3 regions of the Gottfriedia sp. NPDC058432 genome follow, and region 2 is predicted to be linked to each of the others. Evidence: predicted binding sites of a transcription regulator. Region 2 holds the regulator's gene; each other region holds the start of a gene.
The links. Region 2 encodes LexA, which represses DNA repair genes until DNA is damaged. Its sites were predicted from a motif close to CGAACATATGTTCG; they were not measured.
Positions count from the first base shown of each region.

Region 1: recA (recombinase RecA) is a predicted target of LexA. The motif match lies at 2,769-2,782, and genes of this name have one in related genera.
Region 3: ACFWM3_RS12510 (Y-family DNA polymerase) is a predicted target of LexA. The motif match lies at 3,655-3,668, and genes of this name have one in related genera.

Region 1 is NZ_JBHXLC010000003.1:131,430-142,057, forward strand. Features, by position in the region: gene rny (ribonuclease Y) at 1-979, opposite strand, end outside; gene recA (recombinase RecA) at 1,645-2,691, opposite strand; gene ACFWM3_RS04845 (competence/damage-inducible protein A) at 2,941-4,200, opposite strand; gene pgsA (CDP-diacylglycerol--glycerol-3-phosphate 3-phosphatidyltransferase) at 4,224-4,802, opposite strand; gene ACFWM3_RS04855 (helix-turn-helix domain-containing protein) at 4,874-5,767, opposite strand; gene ACFWM3_RS04860 (DUF3388 domain-containing protein) at 5,788-6,579, opposite strand; gene ymfI (elongation factor P 5-aminopentanone reductase) at 6,692-7,420, opposite strand; gene yfmH (EF-P 5-aminopentanol modification-associated protein YfmH) at 7,603-8,886, opposite strand; gene yfmF (EF-P 5-aminopentanol modification-associated protein YfmF) at 8,886-10,157, opposite strand.
Region 2 is NZ_JBHXLC010000042.1:4,420-15,047, forward strand. Features, by position in the region: gene ACFWM3_RS23985 (FIMAH domain-containing protein) at 1-1,512, opposite strand, end outside; gene ACFWM3_RS23990 (YneF family protein) at 3,036-3,248, opposite strand; gene sirA (sporulation inhibitor of replication protein SirA) at 3,335-3,772, opposite strand; gene tkt (transketolase) at 3,964-5,967, opposite strand; gene ACFWM3_RS24005 (DUF896 domain-containing protein) at 6,155-6,394, opposite strand; gene ACFWM3_RS24010 (YneB family resolvase-like protein) at 6,606-7,262, opposite strand; gene lexA (transcriptional repressor LexA) at 7,403-8,050, shown strand; gene ACFWM3_RS24020 (GyrI-like domain-containing protein) at 8,147-8,773, shown strand; gene ACFWM3_RS24025 (hypothetical protein) at 8,859-9,299, opposite strand; gene ACFWM3_RS24030 (GNAT family N-acetyltransferase) at 9,641-10,057, opposite strand; gene ACFWM3_RS24035 (glucosaminidase domain-containing protein) at 10,196-10,628, opposite strand, start outside.
Region 3 is NZ_JBHXLC010000010.1:137,672-148,299, reverse strand. Features, by position in the region: gene ACFWM3_RS12545 (FtsB family cell division protein) at 1-179, shown strand, start outside; gene ACFWM3_RS12540 (hypothetical protein) at 471-788, shown strand; gene tatC (twin-arginine translocase subunit TatC) at 843-1,571, opposite strand; gene ACFWM3_RS12530 (metal-dependent hydrolase) at 1,905-2,507, shown strand; gene ACFWM3_RS12525 (hypothetical protein) at 2,584-3,012, shown strand; gene ACFWM3_RS12520 (DUF2653 family protein) at 3,035-3,334, shown strand; gene ACFWM3_RS12515 (YqzH family protein) at 3,382-3,576, opposite strand; gene ACFWM3_RS12510 (Y-family DNA polymerase) at 3,739-5,001, shown strand; gene ACFWM3_RS12505 (YolD-like family protein) at 5,089-5,421, shown strand; gene ACFWM3_RS12500 (DUF1659 domain-containing protein) at 5,501-5,725, shown strand; gene ACFWM3_RS12495 (DUF2922 domain-containing protein) at 5,743-5,958, shown strand; one part of gene ACFWM3_RS12490 (IS3 family transposase) at 6,050-6,954, opposite strand; one part of gene ACFWM3_RS12490 (IS3 family transposase) at 6,954-7,401, opposite strand; gene ACFWM3_RS12485 (Cof-type HAD-IIB family hydrolase) at 7,601-8,440, shown strand; gene ACFWM3_RS12480 (BclA C-terminal domain-containing protein) at 9,007-9,453, shown strand; gene ACFWM3_RS12475 (DinB family protein) at 9,633-10,127, shown strand; gene ACFWM3_RS12470 (phosphotransferase family protein) at 10,262-10,628, shown strand, end outside.

The sequences.
Region 1 (10,628 bases), on a different contig from region 2:
CTAATATTTTAATTAAGTCAGGGTGAATTCCATGAACACCAACTTCAAAAGTAGTTTGTTCACCGACTTCTCGTATGTACTCATCTACTTCTCGTCTTGATTTTTCAACCATTTCTTCAATTCGTGCAGGATGGATTCGACCATCTTGTACTAATTTATCTAGTGCAATTCGTGCAGTTTCACGACGAATTGGATCAAAACCTGATAATATTACAGCTTCAGGCGTATCATCAATAATTAAATCTATACCAGTTAACGTTTCTAAAGTACGTATATTTCGTCCTTCACGGCCAATAATACGACCTTTCATTTCATCATTTGGAAGATTTACAACTGATACAGTTGTTTCAGCAACATGATCTGCAGCACATCGCTGGATTGCTAATGATAAAATATCTTTTGCTTTCTTATCTGCTTCTTCTTTTGCTCGAGCTTCTGTTTCTTTTACTAGTATTGCTGTTTCATGGGATAATTCATTTTCGACTTTAGTAAGTATTAATTGTCTTGCTTCTTCACGATTTAAGCTAGAAATTCTTTCTAACTCTTCTTGTTGAGCAGCAATTAATGCTTCTATCTTGCTTTCCATTTCTTCTATCTGCTGTTGTTTTAAAACAAGAGATTCCTCTTTTCTTTCAAGAACAGACTCACGTTTTGAAAGTCCATCATCTTTACGATCTAAGTTCTCTTCTTTTTGCATCAAACGATTTTCTGACTTTTGTAGTTCACTACGACGGTCTCGAATTTCGTTCTCTGCATCTGTACGAATATTGAAAATTTCGTCCTTTGCTTCCAATAAAGCTTCTTTTTTAATTGTTTCTGAATCACGTTTTGCATCTTCAATAATTTGATTTGCATGATTAGTTGCGCCATTTATTTTAGCTTCTGCAATGGACTTACGGACAAAAAATCCGACAGCATAACCGACTCCGAATGTGGCAAGCAATGCGAAGATGATCAAAATTATAGTATTTGCACCCATGATTTCACCTCCTCTTGCTATTTAGTTAGTTTCATTTTTGTCGGCTGTTATATTGTATAAATAATTGCATCAACATACAGCACACTTCAATTCAATTTTTTACAAAATAGTAATATTTTTTTAGAATATACACTTAAATATTAAATCTCTTACCAAATGATGTCAAGCCTTGTAAATCGCTTACTTACTTGATTTATCAATATTTATTACATTTTTACTAGATTTCATACATGAGAATCTAAATTTTATTCATTAAATTTTTTATTAAGTTCTAATTAGTAAGTGAATTGATAGAATTTTTCATATATAAAGTACTGCTTATAAATATAAAAGAAAATAAATATTGTCTGTTTTTTTATAAGGCCAGACCATAAAAATATGCCTAATTCCAATGCAGAACACCTTACTTACCATGTGTGAATTAATTTCCATCTTCATAGTCGCTCCTTATGGTCACACTACGCATTGACTATAGGACAGTTAATCCTTCCGTTTGAATAGCTATTTCATATTCGTGAAATTATTATCTATATTTCAATTAAAAACTTTTACTTCTCAATAAATACTGCTTTTTAGATAATCAAAGAAATTAATAATATAAAAAAATGCAGGCACTTTTAATAAGCGCCCGCATTTTGTGCTGTTTTAAACTAACTTATGATTACTCATTTATCATTTAATAAAGAGAATTGTTCTTCGTCATCTGTTTCAGTTATAGTAACAGGGTTATCTAAACCGTGGTGAAGACGGATCGATTCTTTAATCGTATCACGAATTTCTTTATTTTCTTTTAAGAATTGCTTAGCATTTTCACGTCCTTGTCCAAGACGCTCTTCATTGTAAGAATACCATGCTCCACTCTTAAGAACGATATCTAGATCAGATCCAATATCAAGAATTTCGCCTTCTTTAGAAATACCTTCTCCGTACATAATGTCAACTTCTGCTTGTCTAAATGGTGGTGCTACTTTATTTTTAACAACTTTAATCTTTGTTTTGTTACCTACAATATCATTACCTTGTTTTAATTGCTCAGCACGACGTACCTCTAAACGAATTGTAGAGTAGAATTTTAACGCACGTCCACCTGGAGTTGTTTCAGGATTACCGAACATAACCCCAACTTTTTCACGAATTTGGTTAATGAAGAATGCAATCGTTTTTGACTTGTTAATTGCACCTGAAAGTTTACGTAATGCTTGTGACATTAATCGAGCTTGTAGACCTACGTGAGCATCACCCATCTCACCTTCAATTTCCGCCTTTGGAACTAATGCAGCTACTGAGTCAATTACGATAATATCAATTGCACCACTACGTACTAATGCTTCAGCGATTTCAAGTGCTTGTTCACCTGTATCTGGTTGAGATAATAATAACTCATCAATATTTACACCTAATTTTTGAGCATAAACCGGATCTAATGCATGCTCAGCATCTATAAACGCCGCTTGTCCTCCATTTGCTTGAACTTCAGCGATTGCATGTAATGCTACAGTTGTTTTACCTGAACTTTCAGGACCGTATACTTCGATAATTCTTCCTCTCGGATATCCACCTACACCTAACGCTACATCTAGTGCTAACGATCCACTAGAAATAGTTGAAATTTGGCGGTCAGTTTGTTCCCCAAGTTTCATAATTGAACCTTTACCGAATTGTTTTTCGATTTGTTTTAAAGCCATATCTAATGCAGCTTGACGATCACTCATTTAAATTCCTCCTTCAGGACTCATTTATCTCTTAACTATATAATAACTGTTTTTTGTTCGTTTGCCAACAAAAAAATAGAACGTTTATTCGATATTTTTCGTATTTAAACTTATTTTTTTAAGAATAGAAACGCTTGTTTCGTATTTTTCGGTCTATAAAACTAGATTTTTATTAATATCGTAACTATAAAATTAAAAAACTCGGCTATATTAACCGAGCTTTTTTATTATAAAATATTCTATTTCATTTTATAAGTCTTGACTTTCAAAACTTGAATTAATTAATTTTATCAACATGTTCGCGCCATTTTTAACACTTGATAGCCTTATTTGTTCTCTAGTGCCACTAAATTGAAACTCTTTTACAATTGAATCAGAATCACCAATTTTAATACCGATAAATACTTTTCCTACCGGCACATCTTCTAATGTAGCCGGTCCTGCTTCACCAGTAAAACTAATTGAAATATTACTTCCTGTTAATCTTTGAATATTTTCAACTAGCGATTTTGCACACTCTGCACTGACTGCACCATTTTTATTAAGAATATCTGACGGCACATTTAAAAGGTTTTGTTTCATTTCATTAGAATAACAAACAACACTACCTTTAAAAATGGACGAGTTCCCAGGAATATCCGTCATTCTTTTACTGAATAGACCTCCAGTTAAACTTTCAGCAGCAGAAATGGTCAGTTTAAAATCTTTTAACTTTCTTGATAAAACTGTAAATAAGTTTTCATTATTTGTACCATATATAAACTGCCCAACACGCTCACGTATTTTTTCTTCAGCTTGTCCAATTAGTTTAACTGCCTCTTGCTCATTACTAGCACTTGCAGTAACTCGAAGCATTACTTCTCCCTCACTCGCTAAAGGAGCAATTGTTGGATTTGATTGATTTTCAAGTAAATCAAGAATTTCAGTTTCTAAAATTGATTCACCGATACCAAAAAACTTAAGCTCTTTCGAAATAATCGTACTTGCTTCCTTTCCTTTTAAAAAATAAGGAATAAGTTCTTTCTCAACCATCGGAATCATTTCTTTCGGTGGTCCTGGTAATAATACAAATTGTTTTTCTTTCGCTTCATAAACCATTCCAGGTGCCATACCGTTTTTATTCAATAAAACATGTGCATTATTAATGACTAATGCTTGTTTTTTATTATTCTCAGTCATTGGTCGATTTACTTTAATAAAATATTGTTCAATATATTCTAGTGATTGATCATGGTAAACAAGTGACTCTTGAACATATTCAGAGACAACTTCTTTCGTTAAATCATCTTTTGTTGGTCCAAGTCCACCAGTTAAGATGATTAAATCACTTCTTGATGAAGCAATTTCTAATGCACTTTTAAGTCGATCGGAATTGTCTCCTACAACTGTTTGGAAATGATGGTGATATCCTAATGCAGATAAATGTTTAGCTAAAAATTGAGCATTCGTATTTGCAATTTGGCCTAAAAGTAGCTCAGTACCTACTGCGATGATTTCAGCACGCTTCATATCATTTCCCCCTATATTATTAATTACATTGATTTAAGTAGAACATCTCTATTTTTATAAAAATAATCCCAACCAGAATATACTGTAAAGAATAATGCGACCCAAAGTGATACATCCGCAATCGAAAATGGTAAGAAATTCAATGGGAAGTCATGTAAGAAATATGCTGAAATCGCAACTATTTGAGCCCAAGTCTTAATTTTACCTAGCATTGCAGCAGCATGTACTTCTCCAGAACCAGCTAAAATCATTCGTAAACCGGTTACAGCAAACTCCCTACTTATAATGACAATCGTAATCCACGCAGGAACATAATGAAAATCAGTTAAGATAATTAACGCTGAAGAAACAAGTAATTTATCAGCAAGTGGATCTAGAAACTTACCAAAATTAGTAACTAAATTATATTTTCTTGCGTAATATCCATCAATAAAATCAGTAACAGAGGCAATAATAAAAATTGCAGCTCCTACTAAATGATTAACTGGTATCGAATCACCCATTAATGTAACATTTCCCCATCCAAAATCGATTAAAACGGCAATCATAAATAATGGAATTAGACAAACCCTTGACACTGTGATTTTATTTGGTAAATTCATGGTAAAACCCTCCAAAACTTTCTAAAAATGAAGCATTTATAATAAATGAATAAAAGCCATCTTAAAGATGACTATTGATTCATTTTTAAATTTTTAATCGTAATCTTTTGGTGAACAGCATTTGTTGGACTAACTGGATATTTAAATACCTCATCGTTAATTCGTAGCTCAACATTATTAGAAGCACCAATATTTACTGTTACTTCATTTTCTTGTGTTAAGTCGTAGTTCTGAGTTTGTCCTTGTTTTAAAATTCCGCTATAGAACATTTTTCCATCAGCATTTTTTAAATCCACATAACTTTCACCATTTGCAACTACTTCTAATTTAAATACATCAGTACCAGATAAAGAAATAGTAGTTCGTTTACCTGCTGCAGAGTCAACAGTAATTTTTTGTGCTGGCGGTTGCTCAGTCACATCATTTTTCGGTTTCTCTGTTTTTTTCGTATTATTAGTTTTAGCCTGATCTAACGCATTATTTTTTGGTTTTTCAATTTCAGAATTAGAGTTAGTTTGAGATTGATTCGTATCCGCAGATTTTCCATCATTTTTTGATGGGAACATCATATAAATAGCAATGCAGATTCCAAGGATCAGAATCGCTACTAGTATCCTTGGTAAATAATCCATTATTCTTGATGACTTAACATTGTTTAATGGTTCTTTAAGCTTCGATGCTCTACTAGGGATTTCTTCATGCTTTACTTCTTCTACTGTATTTACCACAGTTGATTCCTCTACCGCTGGCTTTTCAGTTAGAAATCCAGATACGTCAACACCAATTGTTTCTGCATATTGTCTAATAAAAGCACGAACATAAAATTGCCCTGGCAATATTTCATAATTACCTTCTTCAATTGCTTCAAGATAACGTTTCTGAATCTTCGTTAACTCTTGTACATCGTCAATTGATAAGCCTTTCGCTTCTCTTGCTTCTCTTAAATATTTTCCTAATTCTGTCACAAGTTACACCCCAACTTACTTTAAAAATCAAACATTGAGAACGAGTTGTGTCCATTTTTATCCATTTGGTCTACAAGTTCATATTTAATTTCTTCATTTTCATCATTTCTTAATTCAATTATGTAATCAAAATCTTCTAAAGAGTATTCAGTTTGCTGTACAAATACATCAGGATGCTCCACTACTTTCACAGAAGACATTGCCATAATTTCGCGAACCAATTGCCAATGCTGCTCATTTGCTCTTCTATGAGAAAGAATGCCATCAATAATAAATACATTATCTGAATTATATTCGTCTTCTATTAATTGACTTCTTAATGTTTGTTTAATTAATGTTGATGAAACAAATAACCAGCGTTTATTTGCACATACACTTGCTGCTACAACTGATTCAGTTTTACCAACACGAGGCATCCCTCTAATTCCGATTAGCTTATGGCCTGGCATTTTAAATAACTCTGCCATAAAATCAACAAGCATACCTAAATCATCGCGGACAAAACGAAAAGTCTTTTTATCATCTACATCACGTTGAATATAGGTACCATGTCTTACAGCTAAACGATCTCTTAGAGTTGGCTTTCTAAGTTTAATTATTGTTATATTGTCCATAGTATTTAAAATTGATTCAAATCTAGTAATTTGATCATCATTATCGCAACCAAGTAACATGCCGCGTCTCATTGTGTCGACACCATTGATTGTTAAAATATTAATCCCTAGCATACCGATTAGTGATGCAATATCTCCAAGTAGTCCAGGGCGATTCTTATGTATTTCATACTCAAAATACCATTCGATTAACTCCATACCTATACCCCCTATTTGTTAACTACTTAACTCTACATTTAATAATAAACGATTTCGCCATAATATAAAAGGTAAAATATGTGAAATAAATAACTTTCGACGTGAAATTTTACTATGAAGTATGCCAACCGCCGTTTACTCCAAGAATTTGGCCAGTTATATAAGAAGATTGTTCGGAAATTAGGTAATTTACAGTATTCGCAATTTCATTTGGAAGAGCTAAACGATTCATTGGAATTTCATTTGCAATTTCTTTTAAATCTTCTTCACTAAAGGAATTTAACATATTCGTTTTTACGGCACCTGGAGCAACAGCATTAACTTTTATTCCACTTGGCCCTAACTCTTTAGCTAATGCCATTACATAGGCATTTTGAGCACCTTTTGTAGTTGAATATAATACCTCACATGATGCACCAATTTGTCCCCATATAGACGAAATAACGACGATACTGCCAGATTTTTTAGCCACCATGTTAGGAAGAAAATGATTGACTACTTTGATCAAACTTTTAATATGTAATTGAGTCATTCGATCAATCTCTTCATCACTTACATCGTTAATCAAACCAAAGATAGAAAAACCAGATGCATATACAATTGAATCTATTTTATCAATTATTTGTGATGTTAAAATTTCAACTCCATTTTCAACTGATAAGTCCGCTTGTACGAATTGGCAATTTACCTCAATCTCATTAGCCAATTCGATCAGTTCATTAAGTGGCTCTTTCTTACTATTATAGTGAACAACTAAATCATATTTTTCATTGATTAATTTTTTCGAAATTGCTAAGCCAATGTCACCACTAGCTCCAATTACTAGAATTCTTTTTCTCATTTATTATATTCTCCATTTATTCGTGGTTTTAATGCAGGTTTAAAGAGTATTAAGAAATATAAAGGTAAAAAGATGCGAGGAAAACTCTTAAAAATTCAATATTACACTTAGTTTCTGTATGAACCCTTAAATATTTTCTTTAAATTTCAAAAAGCATCCTAAAAAGGATGCTTTTAATTTATTCAATGAGGAAGAACAAAAAATTCACTCATATAGTCTTCATTTATTAGATGACTAGCACTTTCTTTTAGATCCTCTACAGAAATAGATTGTAACACAGATACGATGTCAAATAAATGCATATCTAAGAACGCGTATCGTGTAAATTGATTAGCAATATATTCTGGTGAATTTAATGAGCGTAAAAATCCGCCGATTTTCTTTTTAACTACGCGATCGACAATTTCTTTTTCCCACTGATGATTTTTTGAGTCTAATAGTACTTCTTTTATTTTTTCAGAAAGTTTTTCAGGTGAAGTAGAATCTCCTCCGATGATTGCAAAAGCAAAACCATTTTCTGCAGAGTAATCATATGAGAATGTATCATCGATTAAACCATCTTCATACATTTGTTGATACGTATTTGAGGCTTTGCCAAATAAATAATCAAGTAATACGGATATTGATAATTCATGCTTTAGTAATTCGCTACCACCTTTAGGTGCAGAGAAATCCTTTACCCCAACGAGTACTTTCGATGATTGGACATTCATATGTAACACTTTTTTCTTTTCTGCAGATTCAGGCGTTTCTTCAGGGAAAAATCTCTTTATTTCATTTGCATCTTTAAAAGTTTTTTTACTTTGGTTATCTCTAATTAAATTCATTGTTTGATCAGGGTCTACTGGACCTACAACAAAAAACAACATATTACTTGGGTGATAAAAAGTTTCATAACAAGTATAAAGTAATTCTTTTGTAATTTTTGAAATTGATTCAACCGTACCAGCAATATCTGTTCTAACAGGATGTTTACCATATAAATTTGCAATCATCCCAAAATATTGTCTCCAATCAGGGTTATCTTCGTACATTTTAATTTCTTGACCAATGATCCCTTTTTCTTTTTCAACACTTTGATCAGAAAAATATGGATCCTGAACAAAGTCAATTAGAGTCATTAAATTTTGTTCTACATTATTCGTTGCTGAAAATAAATAAGCAGTTCGTGTAAAACTTGTAAACGCATTAGAAGAAGCTCCTTGTTTACTAAAAACCTGGAATACATCTCCATCTTTCTTTTCAAATAATTTGTGCTCTAAAAAATGAGCAATCCCATCTGGTACAACTAATTTTTCATCTTTTCCTAAAGGAATAAATTCAGAATCAATCGAACCGTATTTAGTTGTAAAGGTCGCATATGTTTTGTTGTAGCCTTGTTTAGGAAGAATATATACTTTTAATCCGTTTTCAAGCTCCTCGAAATAAAGCGTTTCATTCAATTGTTCAAAATACTTTTTTTCCATTATGCTCCCTCCTGACCTTTTAAGAAATAAGTTGTGTGAAGTTTTATTTTATTAGCTACAGATACAATTTCATCTTTTGTAACTTTTTCGATTTCAGGAAACCAATCCTCGATTGGACGTTCATTTCCCGCAGCTTGGTCATTGAATAATGTTTCAATGATTCCATAAGCTGTGTCCATACTTTCTAATAGACTGTTTTTGATCACTAATTTTGTTTGATCAATTTCCTCTTCAGTGAAATTTCCCTTTTTCATCTCTTCAAGTTGTTCAGCAATGATTGTTGTTGCTTTTTCATAATTTTCACTTGCTATACCAGACATGACCATTAAAATTGATTTATGACTTTCAAAACGAGAAGCAGCATAGTATGCTAAGCTATTTTTTTCTCGAACATTGATAAATAATTTTGAATGTGAAAATCCACCATAAAGTCCATTAAACACTTGAAGGGCAAAATAATCTGGGTCTTTAATCGAAATATCAGTAGTATAACCGATGTGTAACTTAGCCTGATTTAATTTTTGCTCTTCAATAACTTCATTTGGAGTATCAGTCGGCGTTGCTTTTGCCGTCTCAACTCTAAGTTTTTCACTAGTTGTATTTCTAAAGTTTTCTTCCACTAATTGTTTACATTGGTCAAAAGCGACATCACCAACTATATAAAGATCAATTAAATCCTCCTGCAGGGCTTTTTCATAATATTTATATAATGATTCAGCCGTGATTGAGTTAACATCTTCTGTTCTCCCATTTGCAAGTAATGCATAAGGTTCACCCTTAAACATTTCTTCCACTAGTCGTTGATTTGCATATTTCAATTTATCATCATTAATGGACTGAATTCGTTGTACTTGAGTTCTTTTTTGAGTTTCAACATGCTTAGCTGAAAATACCCCATTTTCTAAAAATGGATTTTGCCAAATAGAAGCAATAAGCGAAAGCGCTTTATTTAATAATGAACCTTGATTTGAAAGGTATTTTTCATTTGCAATGTCAATTGTAAATGACATAACATGATAATCACCTTTTTTTGATACGTCTACAAAGAAGGTCGCCCCATATAAATCTTCTAATTTTCTTCTAATTTCACCATTAGTAGGAAGATCTTTTGTTCCACTTTGCAATACATAAGGTAAAATTCCTCGATAAGATACTGTATCTTCTTCAAGTTTTCCACGTACTTTTAATGTAATCGAATTTGTTTTAAATTTTTCAGTTGTTACCACATGTAGTTTAATACCGTTAATATCACTATTTTTGTACTGTAACAAATTCAAATTGAACCCTCCTTAGACAAATACTATTTACTCATATTTATTTCCAATATCTTCATTGTATCTCTAATTTTACCAAAAATAAAACCTACTGCTTAGTTTACCCAAAATAATTATTTCAAATAAAAAGAACTTCGGATTTTATAAAGGAAGCTTCATCCTACTGCTGCAAAAGGAACAGTCATTTAAATATCAAGATTTTTCTTAATAAAGTAAGCTGTGCGAGGTTGATTTCCGTAATCTGTTCTTCTAAAATAAGTACTTCGTTGATTTCCACTCCAGGATGCTCCCTTTCCGTGGGGAGAGAGGTGAGCCTCCTCGGCGCGCCTGCGAGGTCTCACCCTTCCCTCTTTTCCCACAGGAGTCTCGCACCTTACGTTCCAATCATTTACAAAAAATAAATGTAAAATCTTTAAAAAATAATCTTTAATATCTTTTTTTTATTGATTTAAATAATAACGATTAATA
Region 2 (10,628 bases):
GTACGCTTTTGCAGAAACCTTTTTCGAAGCATTTTCATTATCTAGAAAACCTTTAAAATCATTAATATGTTTGACAACCTTATCCGCAGAGCCTTTCTTTTCAAATTGTTCTACTGAATTCAAATGTGCCTTCAATGATTGCGCAGATCCTGCTTTGAAAGCTCCCGCGTTATCAAAGCTATCGATTATAGAACTTACACTTGTTGCATTTAGATTGTTCAGCACAAGATTGTTATCGGTAGCGCTTTCATTTGAGTCTGTTTCTGAAGTTGCCGTAAAGTTAATATTGGCCGGAGCTGTCATACCTTTAGGGATTTTCACGTAAACAGGTACATCAACTGTTTTACCCGGTTCAACTGCTACAACTTTGTTTTCAAGTTGAACTGTCCAATTATCACCTGCAGAAGCGTTAACACGAATAAGATCCTTTGCTTCACCAGTATTAGTAACATTAAAATGATAAACTGCCACTTTGCCCGCTACAGCCGGTTGTATAGTGCCAGCGCTTACATTTACCCCGCGTTTATAGGCACCTGAGCCCTCCGTGTTACGTACGGCAACCTCGTAATGTAGTACACCTTCATTGCCTTTGTACTTCCCTAAAATATAGAATTGTAGTTTATTGTATGGATCGATGTACTCACTGACAACATCGTCTTTGCTAATAGAACCATCGAATTTACCGCCAACCAAACTTGCCCCATTCCCTGCATGGAATAAAGAATCCAGGGCTTGACGTGGGTCACCTTTTGTAACCGATACTGTTGTACCGTCAGGCTTTGTAAAGTCCTTCAGTCTGATATCTTCTGGATGTGAATCAACTGGCCAAATGAACGGTGCAGTTTCTGCATTTTTCGTTTTTGAAATCAATACACCTGAATCGGCCGCAAAGGAATCCGCACCAACTCGGTCTACAACTTCTAGAGTGTAGTTATTGTACTTAGCGTTGTTTACGTTACCGATCATATCGTTACGCCAGTCACCGCTTAGGTAATTGCTTGGTGTTAAATCGCTCATACTGATGTTGATTCCGTGAAGTCCAGTTCGACCAAATTTACTGCCAATTGGTACTTCGCGCGCGATAATATCCGCAAACACAGGTCCAGATTCTTTTAATTCATCACGGTTGAGCTGCAGGACTTCATCATTGGATAGGAATCCCTGTTTCATTTTATTTCGAAGCGTATGTGGTGCTGGTAACGAAGAACCAAGAGTTGCGGGAATCATCCAGCGTGTATGCGTTCCACCTGGACCATTAAATGACCCACGACTCATCGTTTCCCAATAACCCGAGTAGGTTCGAGGGTCTAGAGCTGCATTATTATAGTTATCGCCCAGTCCCTTAAGGTGACCAAATTCATGAGCAAATGTTGACATGCCATCACTTTCACCTTGAATCGAAACACGAATCGATTTGCCATTTAATGTTGCACTCGATGCAGCAGACCAAATAGATTTTGCTGCAAACCATGAAGTCCAAGGTACATAACGAGTTTTTGCCCAGTTTAGCATATTCTCAAATCCAGTTAAATTCTTCGGTGGCCCAAATTCAGCAGGCACCGAGTTCTGATTCATAAACTTCATTTCTCCCAGTTCTTGCCAAACGGTTGATTCATCATAGCCAGCATGTACAATGAACGCAAAGTCATAGTTTTTTCCTGATGCGACTATGTCTGCTGTTGCTGCATTTATACCATCCTGGAAGAGATTCCCTGTTTTATAATTACCTGGCAGTGAACCAGGATTAAAACTGTCAAGACCATATTGAAATTCGTATTTATCCAAGCGATAAGGACCGTAAGAATCAAGGGTTACGCCCCATTTTCCATATGAGTTCTCTTTCCAAAAGCCATCGATTGTCTGATAATGATTTAGCTCACTTGGAACATTCAAGTAATTTGTCCAAAATTCCCCGAGTTTTTCGCGAGGAACGGCATTGACTTGAGGATTACCGATAGGATCTTTCCCCTTAGGCAAGGTCAAAATAAAATCCTGACCTGGAAAATCGACCAAGATCAAAGCTCCTTTAAGGTTTGATTCCGGTTGAATACTCTTATCAGTACTCCAATTTACACCAGGGACTGGTTTATAATCATTCCAGGTCATATCGTCTGGATTCACCCATGACTGAGGATCCACTGGTCCGGGCATTTTATCAAGCCCTGGCTCAGCAGCGAATGCGGATGTTGAATACATCGAAATCATTAAAGTGGTCGATAATGCAGCAATCTTATTTCTACGCTTCAAAATGATTCTCCTCTCATTTGTACACTATAATTTATGTAGCTTTCGTTTTTGAATTTGCCCTATCGATTATGTAAAGTTATCATTTCTTTTTTTTGCTTCTATATCGTCACCTCCTGAATCAAGCTAAAAGCCTACTTGTATCCCCCTTTCATGCAATTTACTAATTAATAGAATTCATTGCTAGTTTACGAGAATTTATAAAATGATAAAAAACTATAAAATATTTAATAATTTATTAACAATTCTAAGCTTTTAATAATGAGTATTTTGACAAATTTTGAAAATACCGCAAACTTTTTTATCGACTTTCTCTTTCATATAACTTGTTAAATAGTTAGAAATCGACGTATTAAACAATTTTATTCCGAAGTAATTGTCAACTGTTTATGGATTTTGACATGTTCTGTATAAAAATATTTGTTCTAAAAAAACATACGAATGTATTAATGATTAAAGAATTGCAAGATAAACAGAATTCTTCTAAATACAAAATTTAAGAAAAAGATATAAAAAAACACCAACTTTTCGCGAAAGTCGGTGTTTAAATTTTAATTTTTCCCTTTAACTTCTTTTGGTAATCACAAAAATTTTCTCTAAAAACATAAAAAACCACTTGCCCATTGGTTAATTCCAACAGAATAAGTGGTTTTAGATTGTAAAATGATTCATGATTTAAATAATTACAAATTCTTGATGTAGGATTCACTTAAAAGAGCTGCTTCCAGAAAGAATATGTTCAATATTTATTTCAAAACAAGCTATAAAGCCTTATATTTTAAAAGGATTTATTATTTTGTTTGGTTGTTCATAGCCTTCATCATTTGGTTAATTTTCTTTTGTGAAGGTTTTTGTCCCATTTGAGCCATCATTACTTTTAACATTTGTTCATTAATTGGTGGATTTTTCTTTAAGTAGTTCATTGTATATTGACGAGCTATGAAAAATCCAATCGCTACACCTGCAATTAATGCTAAGATGCCGACTAGAAAGTATACCCACATTTTATTGCTTCCTCCTTAAAATCATCTAGAAACAATTTTACTAAAACTAACCAGTTTATACAAGAGCAAACTGCAATTTAATCGTTTTAAATATACTTTTGATAGGCGATAGGTCTTAGCCAGCCAAATCGCTGATCCTTCACATCTATTGCAATGAATGTTGAACGAAATTTTCTTAATAGCTCAAAGAATATTGTTTCTGCCTCTAATGATCCTTCTGCATATAAAATAAGTTCGTGAGGATAAAGTTTTAGCTGAGCTTTTGCACCATCAACAAGTTCGAGAAGATACTCTCCAGTTTCCTCATAAAAGTAGATCTGTTGAGAATCAAATTTGCGAATAAATGTATGTAGCTCGAATAATGGTATTGGTTCTGTTATATATTCTAATTGTTTTTCGATTATTTTCCTTAGTTCAATCGATGAATAATAATACTCATATACTAGTTGATATATTTTATGCTCTTTTCCATAAAATTCTATAGACAGTGGTTCTCGAATTAAAAAAATTTTATATTCCCTCATATCTTGTCCACTCCCAACAACTATCTGTAAGGAAGATTATATAAAATTCCATTCAAAATATTTGTCATTTTTAAGGAGTGAAAATCAACTAGTTTTGTCGAAAAATCTTTAATAAAGCATTATATTGAAAAAAGGTTTAGGAAATAGGAAAAGAATTTAAAATTCTTTCCCTACTTTTCCCATCTTTACCTTTATTGTAATACTTTTTTTGCTGCTGAAACGACATGATCAACAGTAAATCCGAATTTTTCCATTAATAAGTTACCTGGAGCAGATGCACCAAATGTATCGATTGAAATTACTTCTCCATCGAATCCTACATATTTATGCCAGCCGAATGAAGAACCCATTTCTACTGCTACTCTTTTCGTAACTTCTTTTGGTAATACTGATTGTTTATATTCTGCAGATTGCTTTTCAAATAAGTCCATTGAAGGCATCGAAACAACCGATGCAGAAATTCCTTCTGCCGCTAATTTTTCTTGTGCTCCAACTGCTAATTGTACTTCACTACCTGCTGCAATTAATACAACATCGATTTTATCTTGTTTCGCAGGAGAAAGAACGTAAGCTCCTTTTGAAACTTTATTATAAATATCAGTAGTAGTACCCTCTAAAGTAGGTAAATCTTGACGAGACAAAACTAACATTGTAGGAGCATCTTTAGCTTCTACTGCCACTTTCCATGCTGCAGAACTTTCATTTCCGTCTGCTGGACGAATTACATTAAGATTAGGCATTGATCTGAATGCTGCTAGTTGCTCAACTGGTTCATGAGTAGGTCCGTCTTCACCAACTGCGATACTATCATGTGTAAATACATAAGTAACAGGTAAATTCATTAAAGCAGCTAAGCGAATTGCTGGTTTTAAGTAATCAGAGAAAACAAAGAATGTTGCGCCAAACGCATGAACTCCACCATGTAGAGCCATACCATTTAATGCTGCACCCATTGCAAATTCACGTACACCGAACCAAATATTTCGTCCATCGTAGCTTTCTCTCGTAAAGTCACCTTTACCATTCATATACGTTTTATTAGATCCAGCTAAGTCTGCAGACCCACCAAAGAAACTAGGTAATACGTTTGCGATAGCGTTAATTGCTTCACCTGAAGATGAACGAGACGCAATTTTTTTACCTACTTCATATTTAGGTAATGCTGTTTCTAAATCTACAGTAATCTTACCTTCAATCGCATTCTTTAATTGAGCTGCTAATTCAGGATATTTTTCTTCGTATTTAGCAAAAGTAGCATTCCACTCAGCTTCTTTCTTTTCCCCAGCTTCAACAATTACTTTATTAAAATGTGCATACACTTCTTCTGGTACGTAGAATGCATTTTCATAACCCCAAGCATACGCTTGTTTCGTTAAAATCGTTTCTTCTTTTCCTAATGGCTCACCATGAGATTTTGATTTACCAGATTTATTCGGAGAACCGTAACCGATTGTTGTTTTCACTTCAATTAGAGTTGGTTTTGATAATTCTTCTTGTGCTTTTTGGATCGCTGCAGTAATTTCATCTAAGTTATTTCCATCTTCTACTCGAATAACTTGCCATCCATAAGCTTTAAAGCGGTCTTCTACGCTTTCAGAGAATGAGCGATTTAATTCTCCGTCTAATGAAATATCATTTGAATCATAAAGAACTACTAAGCGTCCTAATTGTAAATGTCCCGCTAATGAAGCTGCCTCTGCTGAAACACCTTCCATTAAATCTCCATCACCACAAATTGAGTATGTAAAGTGGTCAACTACATTTAAGTCTTCTTTATTATATGTACCTGCTAAATGACGCTCTGCTAAAGCCATCCCAACAGCCATCGCAATACCTTGTCCTAATGGACCTGTTGTAGCTTCAACACCATGTGTATGTCCATATTCAGGATGTCCTGGAGTGTTGCTACCCCATTGACGGAAGTTTTTAATATCTTCAATCGAAACTTCGTAGCCTGATAAATGTAACATGCTATATAGTAACATTGAACCATGGCCTGCTGATAACACAAATCGGTCTCTGTTAAACCATTTTGAATTTTTTGGGTTATGATTCATAAATTTTGCAAACAATGCATATGCCATCGGTGCAGCGCCCATTGGCATTCCTGGGTGACCAGAATTTGATTTCTCGATTGCATCAATTGATAATGTACGAATTGTATTAATTGCTAATTGTTCAATATTATTAGACATAAATTTCGCTCCTTTAGCTTATTCATAGATATTATCATATAATTTACCATGATTTATTACAATAACTAACACTTAGTTTTGACATTTTTAACAAATTCTTTCCAAGAAATAGAAAAAAGCAGAATATTCTTCTGCTTTTATTTGTTATTATTTACAAAATATGAAATTTTATATTGTTAAATCTTTTTTAATGTAAATTTCTTTTACGCATTGCTTTTTCATATTTTAACTTTGCAGGAGTAATATCATTCCCTTTTTCATCAACAATTTTAAGTGAAGTTAATTCATCCATCATTCGAGAACGGAAATCTGCTAAATATTCTTTTCTTAATTGATCTTGTTCAGCTTTCTCTTCAGGATTTAACCCTGCTTCTTTTGCTTTTTTTGATAATTCATTTATTCTATCTAAAGTTTTTTTAGTAACCATTAGTAACCTCTCCTTTATTTATATCTTAGCTATTCATTGTTAGTTCCATCACTTTTATAATCAGACGATTAAATAGATGTCTTTCTTGACAAAAAGTCTGACGAAAAGCGGAGTAAAGAGCACTCCCTTAGCAGGCTATGCATCCAAGAAATCGATCGTTAGTTAGAGTCTGATATTCTATTCAATGTATCTCATCTTACAATAAATTGCATTAGCTTTCAATATTGGAGATTTCTTTCATATGTTCATTATACCTTCTATTGACAGTTGCTTTTGAAACGTTATATCCAAATCCTTTTAAGGTAGCTGCAATTTCTTCAAATGTTAGGTCGTTTTGACGTAATCTTACAATTTCGGAAATCGGTAATTCCAACTTATCTCTACCACCTGCGTTTACACTACCTTCTAAGTTTTTTTGAGGCTTATACCCGTTTTCAACCGCCTTTCTCATACCTCTTTTTATTTTCATATTATGAATTTTCCGTTGATATTCCTCTACAACACTTAAAATTTCTAAAACCATTTCATCGCTTTCACTTAGTTGAAATTGTCCATTTTGAGAAGAAGTAAATAATTTTATCCCTTCCCTTTTTAAAAAATGTAATAAAGCGATTCTTGCATGACCTCTTCCTAATCGTGTTTCATCTTGTATTAATAAAGCATCAACTTGGTGCTCTTTTATAATTTGAAATAGCTGAAAAAGCCCTTCTCTTTCTACTTCATATCCACTAGCCTGTTCGCCTATTGTTTCTAGAATACACATTCCCATCCGCTCACCTAATTCGGTTAGTTCACTCATTTGTCTATTTAATGATGTTTCTTGTGAATCCTTTGCTGTACTTACTCTCGCGTAAATGATTGCATTCATTAACTGTTCCCTCCATACGAACATGAAAACTACTTTAATAAAAAATAGAACTAACGTTTGTATATCATATCCTATCATGATATAATGAAAAAAATAAAGAGGAACGTATTATCTACTTTATAGGCAAGGGGGAAATTCAAATGAACAAACTATCGAAAAGGCAAGCAGAAATTTTAGCTTATATTAAAGACGAAGTAAAAATTAAAGGTTATCCACCTTCAGTTCGAGAGATTGCTGAGGCTGTTGGTTTAGCTTCAAGCTCTACAGTGCATGGTCATTTAGAGAGACTAGAACAAAAAGGCTATATTCGAAGAGACCCTACGAAACCGCGTGCAATCGAGATTCTTGGCGATACAGCTACGGTTGTGAATGAAGTACAAGCATCATACTCTGAAATCTATAACGATATTATTAACATTCCTGTAATCGGTAAAGTAACTGCCGGGATTCCAATTACTGCAGTCGAAAACGTAGAAGAATATTTCCCTTTACCGACTTCTGTTGCTCCATCTAACGAACAAGTTTTTATGTTACGTGTAGAAGGAGATAGTATGATCAATGCTGGTATTATGAATGGCGATCTTGTAATCGTTAAAAAACAATTCACTGCTGAAAATGGAGAAATTGTAGTTGCCATGACTGAAGATAGTGAAGCTACCGTAAAGCGCTTCTATAAAGAAAGCGACCATTTTAGACTTCAACCCGAAAATGATGCTCTGTTTCCAATTTTATTAAAACAAGTATCAATTTTAGGAAAAGTAATAGGAGTTTATCGTACATATCATTAAACCTTTTAAGAGCAATGACATATTTATGTGATTGCTTTTTATTTTTAATAAGCATATTCAAACTACACTAACTTATAATTTAAGGGAGTTTTTTTAGTGAGTAAACTCGAGTGGAGAAAAAGTTTAAAAGAAATTTATTTACCAAAAAGTAAGCCTAGTAAAATTAATATACCAGCCTTTAAATATATAACGATTGAAGGCAAAGGGAATCCTAATAATGAATTATTTAAAGAAAATGTAGAAGCACTTTATTCTTTAGCATATGCAATTAAAATGTTGCCTAAAAAAGGGATAGTTCCAGAAGGTTACTTTGATTACACAGTCTTCCCTCTTGAAGGAGTATGGGATTTAGATGAAGAAGGCCGAAAACTAGACTATTTAAACAAAGAACATCTTCTATATAAATTAATGATTAGACAACCTGACTTTGTTACAGAAGATTTAACATACATCATTTTAGATCAACTTAAACAAAAAAAGAAAAATCCACTGTTAGCAAACGTAAAACTCGAATCGATTACTGAAGGCTTATGTGTCCAAACCATGCATATCGGAAGTTATGATGACGAACCACGAACTTTTAAATTAATGGAAGAGTTCTGCACGGAGAATAATCTACAAAGAGTTCAAAAAACACATAAGGAAATCTATATTTCTGATGCAAGAAAAACTCAACCTGATAAATTGAAAACTGTTTTAAGGTTTCAAGTGGAAGAGCGATAGACAAAACTAAAAGAGCTTGGATTTTCCAAGCTCTAGACTTACAATTAGTTACCTGTAACATATCACTTTTAAATTAAACAGTTTATCATTCACTATAACTTTCAAAACACTTCTCTAAATCATCTCTAAATGCAATTGCTAAATAATTATCGATTATATTTCTAGTAATAGGTGATTGAAATACTTGACTCTTATATGCCCCACCATCATATTCAATTATATCAATCTTATTTTCAACCTGTTCATTTTGCACTTCATCAAAATATTTAATACTAACTACTACTCCAGAGTCATCAATCGTAATTAATAACTCTCTTTGATTTAATAAGACCTCAATCAAACTATCTTTATCAATCATAATATCAAATTCACCATTCGAAACTTCAATTTCCTTTTTTAAAGTCTCCTTTAAATCTACAAAATAAGATTCAAATTTTTCACACATCTTACTGTATGCCATATTTTCTGTAACAGTTTCTTTATATATTGCTTTTGTTTTTAAGATGAATTCCCTTTTAAAATCCATATTTCCACTCCTTGTAATGATATAATTGGAGCATTTATATATTATTACTATTCATCATGCATTGAAAAATAGAATAACAGGAAGAATGTATTTAAATTTTTTTTAAATTGATTAGCCTAAAGTAACAGACTAATTATTCTGTCAGGACTTCTTACACACTTTTTCTTAATTATTGTAAATAATATTACACTTTTTAAATTAATCTATGAAATGATTATAAGATTGAGAATCAGATGAGATTACATTTGAATTGAAGATGGGTAATTGGAAGTGGTTAATGATATTTGGGGTAATAAAATTATTTTTATTCTTGTTTAAAAAATTAATGCGGAAAATATCGTTTAATCTATTAATTTAACATAAATAATTTCAGGATCCCCTTCATCCAAATTATCGATAAGTCCACTTTCAATATATCCTAAAGATTGAAATACTTTTTGCATTTGGATATTTGATTTATTTGTAGATGAAAATAATTTCTTTTCTGAAAAAACTTCAACATATTTCATGAGATTTTTTGCTATACCAAGCCTCCTCATGTTTGGTGAAACAATTATTAAATCAATAAATAAATGGCCAAAGAAAAATTTATGATAAATCATAAAACCTACTATACTTCCATTCAATTTACAAACTATGCATCGATTTTCTTCAATTGATAGTTTAATTTGATTTTCCCTCATTCTGCTTCCAATAATTTGTGAATCCAGAATTACGACTGATTCACAATCATTCAGATCCGCATTTCTAATTTCCACTTTCGTTCTCCTTTTCTAATGATAGTTATAGTTAACCTTTTCTATAAAATACTTTCAAACCCTTTTATGTATTATGGTTAATGTTAATAAACCTGTATTTGAAATCATACAGGTTCACTTAATAAAAAATTCAATATTTTATAGATTTGTTGGATTGAAAAGTTTCCCCCATGTTTTTACCCCAACAATTCCATCTACTACTAAATCATTTTTTCTTTGAAACTCTTTAACTGCATTTTCAGTTAGGATACCGAAAATTCCATCCACTTTAACGCCTATTTTTTCTTGAATTTTCTTTACTTGTACTCCCCTCGAACCTTTTTTTAAGACTCCCTTATAAGGATATAACTCAATTTGAATAATCCTTTTATATAATCCATTTTTAATATTTGCATTATTTACCGAGATGAGCACATCTGCATAATTAGGATCTACTGCCCATCCTGCTGCAGCAATTGCTTTAAATTGCTCATTAGCAGTTTTGTAAGTTTTCACTTCACTGTATCGTGGATTACTTAAAATAAAATCAACATAGCCCTGAACTGGATCATTATATTTTATATAATATCCA
Region 3 (10,628 bases), on a different contig from region 2:
CATTACATGTCGAACAAAAAAAAGTGGCTAAAACTGAAAAAGATTTAAACAGACAGATTAGACTATTAAATGATCCGGATTTCATAGCAAACTATGCGCGTGATCAATACATGTTCTCTAAAAAAGGAGAAACAATCATCATCGTGCCGAAATCAAAAGATGAGATCAGCTCAAACTAACAATTAATTAAACTAAAAGATTCTCATATATGTGGGAATCTTTTTTCTATTTTTATTATAGAACTAACGTTCGTTTGGTGCAAGTTTAAAGTCGAACGTACAAACTCAAATAGGAAGAAGGGAATAGAATTTTTTAGTCTCTTTTACATTTTTCTCTTATAAACATACTCAATTTCTTATCCTTTTGTTGTCTATTTAGTTCTAATTACCCACGATTTCTACAAAATTTTTACTATTCTGAAAAATACATCTTTGTTATAATTTAAATAAGCTTAAATAAGGAGGATTAACATGAAAAAGTTCATTTACGTTTTTGCTATTTTAATTGTACAAGTAATTTTGACGTTCCTTGTTAGTGTTCTCTCGGATTCATCGGCTAGTAATATTGCTATTATGGTAGGATTCGTTACGACGGTCTTCCTTTATTGGAAAACAGCTAAAAAAGTAAGTTATACTCCATTGCAGCGGTATCAATGGTTGCGTGCTGCTGGATTAGAATTTAATGATTTACATAAAGATTTTCAAAGAAAAATTGCTATTAAAGCATCGTTAATTTATAGTTTTTCAGGTTTGGTTGTTACTTTGTATACATCACATATTTTATTATGAGGAATAGTCAAGAAAAAATGGACAAGCATGCTAATTGCTGTCCATTTTTGTTTTTTATTCTGATTCATGTTGTAGTCGTTTAATACGTCTTCTATATGCAAGTGATGAAACAAGAATACTTAATTCGTATATAACTAACAATGGTAAGCTTGTCATCATATCAGATACAAAATCAGGCGGTGAAATTGCTGTTCCGATAATAATAAGGATAAAATATGCAAATCGTCGAGTTTTTCTTAAAAATGCCGGTGATACGATTCCGATACTTGTTAAAAATAGTATAATGACTGGTAAATCAAAGAAAAACGCAAAAGGAACAACTAAGTTAAATAAGAAGCTAAAATAGCGTTCAGCTGTGAATGTAACTGTTACTAAGTCTTCTCCAATATCCTGTAAAAATTTTAAAACGTTTGGAAAGATGAAATAATAGCCAAATGCTAATCCACAAACGAACAATAAGAATAAAGCTGGTATGTAAAGCATTGTGCTTTTTCGTTCTTTTACATGCAAGGCCGGCTTTACAAACGCCCATATTTGGTAAGCTATGACAGGGATACTACACGCGATCGCGAACACCCCACCAATCATTAGATAAATCCAAAGGACATCACTTGGACCAAGCGCTAGAAGCTTTCCATGCAAATCTTGAACAAGGAAATTGAATATAGCTTTCGTATAATATAATCCAATCCCTAAAAAAATAACGAATGCAACAATAACTTTTATTATTCGATTTCGAAGTTCATCTAAATGGTCAATGACACTCATTTCTTTTTCTTGCATAATTTCCCCCAAAGCAAACTGTGAAAGTATTTTATTACACTTTAAAAAGTAAACTGGCTAGCGACGTCGATTACTTGATGTAGTAGCCAATTCTAGGAATAAAGTGTAAGTGCAACTACGTCTTTAGTCTTCGCCCAAAAGGCTTACAAACCGACTAGTTTTCTATAACACCTAAGCTTCCTATATTTTGTCAGAAAAAAGAACAATCGTCAATGAATATAAAGACATTAATTATTCTTAAATTACCATCATTTGCTAATATATTCATATGAAAACTAACCTTATCCGACTATAATAAAAGTATGAGTATGTAAGATAAGGAAGGTAAATATTTTGGATGGAAAAAGTCATGTAATTGTAGGATTATTTGCAACTGGTGTCACAATGTATGCAACAAAAAATGATTCTATGACCGTCCCACTTATAGTTGGTGCAATCAGTAGTTTAGCTCCTGATTTAGATCATCATAATAGTTCATTAACAAAAAAAGTTTCAATGCCGCTAAAAGTTCTTTTCAGCTTATTATTTTTAGCAGCTACATTATTTATTGTTGTGAAAACAGGGAAATTAATTTATTCTGGTTCATGGATTTATGCAGTAGGTATTCTCACATTATTTATTGTTTGTGTTAGCTGGTTACGGAATATAAAAACAATATTAATGTTAACAGGCATATTAATTGCAGTTATTGGTTGGTTTTTCTTTCATGGTTATTGGTCAATCTTTGCGCTTGGAGTATTTGTTGCTGTTTCTTCGAGATTAAAGCATCGTGGACCAACTCATTCCCTTTACTTTTTAGCTTTTTGGTGTGGAATTTGTTATTTGCTGCAAAAAGACTTAATGATAAATGGATTATGGTTAGCTGGTACAGTCGGTTATTTTTCGCACCTATTAGCGGATCAGTTGTTTACAAAACAAAGTATTAAGTGGTTATAGGCCTCTTAAATTATCACATTTTTTTATTAAAATAATCCATACTAAGAAAGATGTGATGATGAAAGAAGGGTCAATATTGAAAAAAATAAATTCTCTAATATCAATGTGGATTTTGTTTTTTATGCTTGCTTTGTCAATCCCGGTTGATGCAAGTAGTAATACATATAACCATCAACGTATTAAGGTGAATACTAATTCCTTTGTTTCTAGCAAACAACCATCAACGCATCTTGCCATTAGGAGATCGTATCGTTCTAATAGAAGTTATCGACCAACAGCACCTAGGTCGAGTTATCGATCTTATAGAAGTCCTGGAAGGAATTTTTTAGGGTATGCAGGTGCATTTGGGTTAGGTTCTCTTTTTGGCTCGATGCTAAACCCGTTTGGTGGCTACTATGGTGGTCAGCACTTTGGTTTTTCATTTTTTGGATTACTATTAGATTTTTTAGTGATAGTAGTGATTATTTGGTTTATTAAGAAAATCTTTCGTAGAAACCGATATTAATTTTTTCCCTTCGAGGTGACTTGTGAAAATCTATTTTGATGAACAAGATGTTGCCAATGCAATTTGTGTATATGTGGCTGATTTAGAAGGAATACGCCCAGAAAGTGTGCAAATTGAGTTTCAATTTGATGAAGATGTTGGGGTAAGTTGTCAAGTTTCGGCCAATCATCTGAACGTATTGTATGGTGAGCAACAAATATCAGACGCAATTGGTTTTTACTTAGAAGAGATTCATCGTTTTTCATCCTATGCAATGGAAATCATTATTGGTTTTGATGAAGAAGTTGGAATTACGAGTGAAATATCATTTATCTATTCATAAAAACCCGAGAGAGAACTGGACGTTCTTTCTCGGGTTTTTTCGATTGCTTAGGCATAATTCGTTACGTATTCGTAAACAATATCTTGTACTAATTCATATAATTCACGATCATCATTTAATTGTTCGGTAACGATTTGATCGTACAGTTTATCTAGCATATCAGCTGTAATCCACTGTTCGTGTTCTCCTCTATATTGCATTAACGCTCGTTTAATCATCTGCTTTACAAACTGTCCATCCACTTTTAGTTTCCTCCCTTAAGCTAACTTTAGTATAGCTAAAATTTTGTATTGTTCCTAATGAAAAAAATTTATTGAAATCGAACGTATATTCGTTTAATATATGTTTATAATAAAAATAAGAACATTAGTTCTTATATTTTTTGGAAAATCGGAGTGATATGTATGAGCATTTGTTATGAAGAGTTACCACATCATCGGATATTATGCATCGATATGAAGAGCTTTTATGCAAGTTGTTCTGCGGTCATGCTCGAATTAGATCCATTAGAATGTTATTTAGCAGTTGTTGGAGATGTAGAGAGAGAAGGAAGTATAGTCCTTGCAGCTTCCCCACGATTAAAAAAGGAATTTGGGATTAAAACGGGATCAAGGGTTTTTGAAATACCGAAAGATCCGCGAATTAAAATTGTAAATCCTTCAATGTCAAAATATCTAGAAATCTCAACAAACATAGTAAAGTTATTAAATGAATTTGTACCCTTAGAGGATTTACATGTATACAGTGTTGATGAATGTTTTTTAAAGGTGGATGGAGTGAAGAGATTATGGGGTGATGCTTGGGAGATTGCCGAAAAAATTCGCACTGAAATTATGGCACGATTTCAATTACCTTGTTCGATTGGGATTGGACCGAACATGCTTTTGTCGAAGCTGTGCTTAGATTTAGAAGGAAAAAAAGATGGGATAGCGGAGTGGACTTATGAAGATGTAGAAAAAAAACTATGGCAGGTGAGTCCTCTTAGTGAAATGTGGGGAATCGGTAAAAGAACCGAACGAACTTTAAATGCAATGGGTATTTTTACAGTAGGACAGTTAGCGAAATATCCTCTTCATTTGCTGGAGAAAAAATTCGGGGTGATGGGAAATCAACTATATCATCATGCGTGGGGAGTAGATCTGTCTGAGCTAGGTGCGCCAATAATGAATGGACAGATTAGTTTTGGTAAAAGCCAAATATTAATGAGAGATTATACGAAAGTCGAAGAAATTAAGTTTGTTATTCGTGAAATGTGTGAAGAGGTTGCACGCCGAACTCGTAATGCTAAGAAGGCAGGACGTACGATTACATTAGGAATTGGATATAGTCGTGAAGAATTCGGTGGAGGATTTTCCCATGCTTTTACAATGGATGAACCTACAAATATTACTTCAGATTTGTATGAAATCTGTACAAAATTATTTGATCGATATTATGAAGGGAAGACAGTTCGGCAAATTCTCATTTCTCTTTCGAATATTGTAAGTGACGAAATCATGCAGTTAAATTTGTTTGACCAGAAAAAACCTCAAAAGCGTAATTTAGGATATGTGATGGACGCAGTCCGAAAAAAATACGGATCATCTTCGCTCCTCTGGGCTGTTTCTTATGCAGAAGGAGGAACAGCACTTGCCCGAAGCAAGCTGGTAGGTGGACATAAAGGGTAAAAGATTTCCTTTCGTCCTTTTCTCCCTGCAGGTGAAAGCCACTAGTTCTACCTAAGATAAAATGAGAAAAAAAGGAGAAGAATGCCGATGATTCGTGACCGTGGCACGATTAAATGGACGTCAATGATGTTACCAGAACATGTAAAAATGCTTCGTGATTGGAAAGTATCACAAAATTATGAACAACAAAAAGATGTAGATGAACAACTATTAGAGGAAATGAACCGTCATCTTCAACAGGCAATTCATGAAGATGAAAGTGTACAAATTACTTATTATAAAGATCACTATCACCATAATGTAAAAGGAAAAATAGGGAAAATTAATTTACACCAAAATAGGCTATCCATTTATGAAGAACAAGCTGGATATATGGAGCTGTTATTAAGTGATATTGTGGACGTGAAAATTGGATCTTGAAAATCAAAAAAAAATAATGAACCGTTAACGAAAACTCCCTCTTTTTTAAGTACATATACATCGAAAGGGGGAGTTGAAAATGGCGCAAATTGCTACTCAACAACTAACATTGTATGTAAATTTACATGCAGGAAAAGACGCACAAGGAAAAATCATGATCAAGAGGAAGGCATATAAAAATGTCCGAGTTGATGTTGATTTAGTGAAGCTAAGTGAAATTGGTAATGCTTTAGCATCATTGCAAGATCTACCGTTAGTAGAACTAGAAGTATTAAGCAATGGACTACTTTTAAACAGTCTATAAAAAAGGAGGAGAGCGACATGATTCAAACATTAGAACTTAAATTTTTAAATGAAAACGAAAAGGTCGTTACGCTAACAGTAGACAATCCAACCATTCCAGTTAATCCAACATTAATCAATCAAGTAATGGATAAAATTGTAGCAAACAACGTATTCACTTCTACAAGTGGAATTGTCGTAGCAAAACAAGGCGCACGCTTGGTTGGTAAGGAGATTATTGAGATAGAGTTATAGGCTTTATTATGGTTAGAAAATGAGTTTTGTAGGCAGTCCAAAGACCTTCTGAAATTGTAGTGACCCCATAAAGTTAGACTGGTTACTTCAATTAGGCAGCTTGTTGGGCATGAACTCGGTATTTTACTGGGCTCATGCCTTTTAATTTTGCCTTAATTCGTTTGTTATTGTAGTAATCTATATATTTAGCTAGTTCTTGCTTAAAGTGTTCAACACTGTTAAATTCTTTTAGATAAAGTAGTTCAGATTTCATGATACTAAAGAAACTTTCTATTACTGCGTTATCGTAACAGTTTCCTTTTCGTGACATACTCTGCGTGATGCCACGTTTAATTAGGGTAGTACGATATTTTTTCATTTGATAGTGCCAGCCTTGGTCTGAATGAATTAGTAGTATATCGGAATCTGTTAAACGTTCAAAAGACTGTTCTAACATAGTTGATACAAGTGAATAAGTTGGACGTGAACCAATTGTATAAGCAATTATTTCACCGTTATATAAGTCCAACATAGGTGAAAAATATAGCTTCTCTCCAAATAATTTAAATTCAGTAATATCTGTAACCCATTTCTCATTTGGTTTATCTGCTTGGAAATTTCTATCTAAAATATTAGGGGCAACCTTACCCACTTCACCTTTGTAAGAGCGATATTTCTTTACCTTTACAAGTGATTTTATCCCTAGTACTTTCATGAGTCGTTGAACTTTTTTATGATTTATTTTATAACCACGATTAGTAAGCTCGTCTCGAATTTTACGATAGCCATAACGACCTTCATGTTCCTCGTAAATTTCTTTTATCATTACTTTTATCTCTGTATCTGGATCAGGACGGTCTAGATTTTTCATCCAATAATAGTACGTACTACGCGGAATACTGGCAAGCAGTAGAAGTTCTTTTAACGAAAACTCATGCCTTAATTCACAGACAACTTTTACTTTGTCATGTTTCGTGATTTTTCCTTGTTTTGAACTAAGGCATTCAACTTTTTTAGATACGCATTTTCCATGCGTAAACGTTCTATTTCAGCTTGAAGTTCTTCAACTGATCCCTTAAGTGGAGTTGTTTTCTTTGTTTCTTTTTTCATGGCAGATCGCCCCTTTTTCTTTGATTCTAGGGCGTCTAGTCCTTGTGATTCAAATAGAGTCCTCCATTTTCGAATCGTTCTAGGGGAAGGAATATTGAAAATTGCAGCTGCTTCATTCGGTGACGTCCCATGGTCATTCATATACTTTAATACGTCTAGTTTAAACTGTACCGAATAACTTGTATATGACTTTTTCAGCAAGCCATCAATCCCATTTTGCTTATATTGAGCTACCCAGTTTATTACTTCAGTATGGGACGTTCCAAATAACATACCAATGGAGTGAAAACTTTCTTTGCCTTCTAAATATCGTTTAACTACCGCTAATTTATGTTCAGTAGTAAATTTTGTCATAAAAAATGCACCTCCAAATGTTAGATGTGTCTAACATTTGGGGTGCACTTCAAATGCAGAAGGTCTTTTTTTGCGTTATAATAATAGAGAATGAAAACATAAAATAGAAATAGATAAATTGTAATAAGAATAATTTAGTAGAATTGGTGAATAGTTAGCATTCAGATTATAAGAGAATAGTAGAAAAGGAGAGAACGACATGGCATTAATTGCAATTGATATGGATGGTACACTGGTAAATGGTAAGAATGGAATACCTATGGAAAATGTTGAAAGCATCCGGGCAGCACAAAAGGAAGGAATCCATGTTGTCATTTCTACAGGTAGAATGTATGAAAGTGCAAAGGAAGTATTAGATGAAGCTGGTCTAACTTGTCCGATTGTCTGTTTAAATGGCTCCCAAATATATGACTATGAGGCAAAAATTTTGCACAACGATTCAATGGATAAAGAAATTTTTGCGAAAGCCTTAAGCATATGTGAAGCAGAAAATAAAACATTTATTATTAGTACTAGTGAAGGATCATTTACAAAGTGTCGAGATACACTATATGATGAATTTTTTACTGATAAGCAAACTGGCAAGACACACAAAGTGACAGCTACTTTAAGAAAGGTTCGAACTTACTCTTCTATTGAAGATTTTAAGGATCTTGATGTATATAAAATATTATTTCTTTCCAAGAATGAAGAGGTTATTAGTCGCATTCGTCTAAAACTAATGCAAGAAGAGGGACTATTAATTACTTCGTCAGGCTCAAATAACGTTGAAATTAATGCAGCAAATGTAAGTAAAGGAGCGGCATTATTAAAGCTTGCACCAATCCTTGGAGTAGATTTAAATGAGAGCATGGCAATTGGCGATAGTTTTAATGATGTCTCTATGTTTAATCGAGTAGGTTTTCCAGTAGCTATGGGAAATGCGAAAGAAGAACTAAAAAGCTACTGTACATTTGTTACAAAAACAAATGAAGAAGCAGGCGTAGCCCATGCAATCTATCATTTTTTAGATCAAAAACAAAAATTGAAACAAAGTTAATTAAATTCAATTTGTAGACCGGCAAGAGAGAGTTTAAAAGTCAAAGTACTTTTGAGACTCTCTTTTTTTGCATTCTTTCTATACTTTGTAGACACTTCTTATTCCTTTTCCCTATTTTAAAGACATAAAGATTGTATAGGTTAACATAATCTAAATATAAACTATAAAGGATGTGGATTGTTAAAATGGATGTAGCCTTAGGTATATTTCCAATCATTATTATGCTTTTTTACATTGCAATTCCTATAGGTCTTATAGTAGTAATCTCCTACTTCTATAAATTATTTAAAATCCGAAACGAGGAATTAAAGAAGCAAAATGAACTATTAAATCGGATTGTAAATGTACTAGAGAGGTCATAAAACTCGCAATACTATATGATTTAACAGAACTTAGTCCGATGATGACTAAGTTTTTTTATTCTATTAAAATTGAAAAAAATAAAAAAACTAGTGGACATGCTGTAACGAAAAGAAAAAACTTTCATATTAATAAAATATATAGACAAGTCTTTAATATGTTACTCCTAAGAGGATTTATGTCTAATAATAATGAAAGGTGATAATATGAGACATTCAAGACACCCAAGACATCATTGTCCACCAATACCTCCTGGCGAAAGCTTTGCATTTGTTACAAATAGTGGTGGAACAATTTCAGTAATACAAGAAGGAACAGTTGTAACTTTTCCATCATTTCAGTATTTAGGTGAAGGAATTACAATTGATCGAGCAAATGATCGACTAACAGTTGAGGCACCAGGTAATTATTTTATTACTTACACTGTGAATTTAAATGCACTATTAGCCGTATCTACAAGAATATTAATAAACGGTAGACCTATTAATGCATCAGCAATCGTAAATGAAGTGAATAGATCCATTTACGGTAGTCAAATGATCTTACCATTAGAAGCTGGAGATACAATTTCACTTCAATTATTTGACTTTGTTGGAGATGTTAAGTTGTTACAAGGTGCTGGAGCAACAATTAATCTATTCAGAGTTCATTAGTATAAGATTTTATCGTTATGCTTCAAAAGATTCTCCTATCCCGTTACAAGAATGCACTGCTTTTTAAAAAAGTAGTGCATTTTTTAATAAGTTAAAATCATAAAGTAATAAAGGTGAATCTAGTAATAACCACGAAAGTACATATCGTAAAGTATAAAATTAACAAAGGAGAATGATCTATGAGTAAAAAAGAGTTTATATTAGATCAATTGGAAGTCTGTCGTAATGTTGAAAGTTGGATTCAACCTTTAAATGTAGCATTGGAGAATTTAAGTTTAGAGGATATAAGTTGGAGACAAAATGATTTTACTCATACGATCGCTGAAATCGTATACCATCTGTATTTCTATAATGAACGATGGTTGAGTAGATTTAAAGGAGAAATACCAACTGAAGTAATCGATAGTAATGCTTCAACTTTTCGAGAGATGGAAAATTTAACAAGGGAATATTGGCAGGAGCTTGTTGAACGGTTAGACGAGAATTTAGCGAATTGGCAGCAAGCCATAAAAGAAGCAGATGAATCAAAGCTTTATGAACAAATTCCAAACTTTCCAGTAGATGCAGTCTGGTGGGGAGCATTATCTAATTTATGTACTCATAATGCTTATCATATCGGGCAAATCCTCTACATACGAAAAGCACAAGGTTCATGGGTATCAAAAGAAGAGTAGGAAGCTAATACGGAGAAAAATCATTAAATAATTTGTATTGCCGTATAAGAAATAGTAGGCTATTTTGGAAGAAGTAGGAATAGATGGAAATAGAATTGAAAAAAAGATAAATAAGGGAAAATGGGGAACAAAAGATGATCACACAAAATGTTAGGGATTACATTTTGAAAAAGTACAATATAAGCGAATTGAATTTTTTAGGAAAGGGACAAGAAGCAGAAGTCTACTCTTATGATCAAAAGAGAGTCTTAAAATTATATAAACCAACAGCCCATTCAAAGCTAGAAATATTAAAGCAATTTTATGAATCAATGAATTCTAGTGATGCAAATTTTGAATTACCTAGAATTCACGAGATTATAAAAGAGAAGGGCGTTGTTTTAACAATTGAAAAACGAATTGAAGGCAGAAATATACAAAAGGATTTATCAAATTATGATGAGCAAGTATTAGATTCTTTCTTTGAAAACTATCTATCTACAATATTAAGTATTCAAAGGA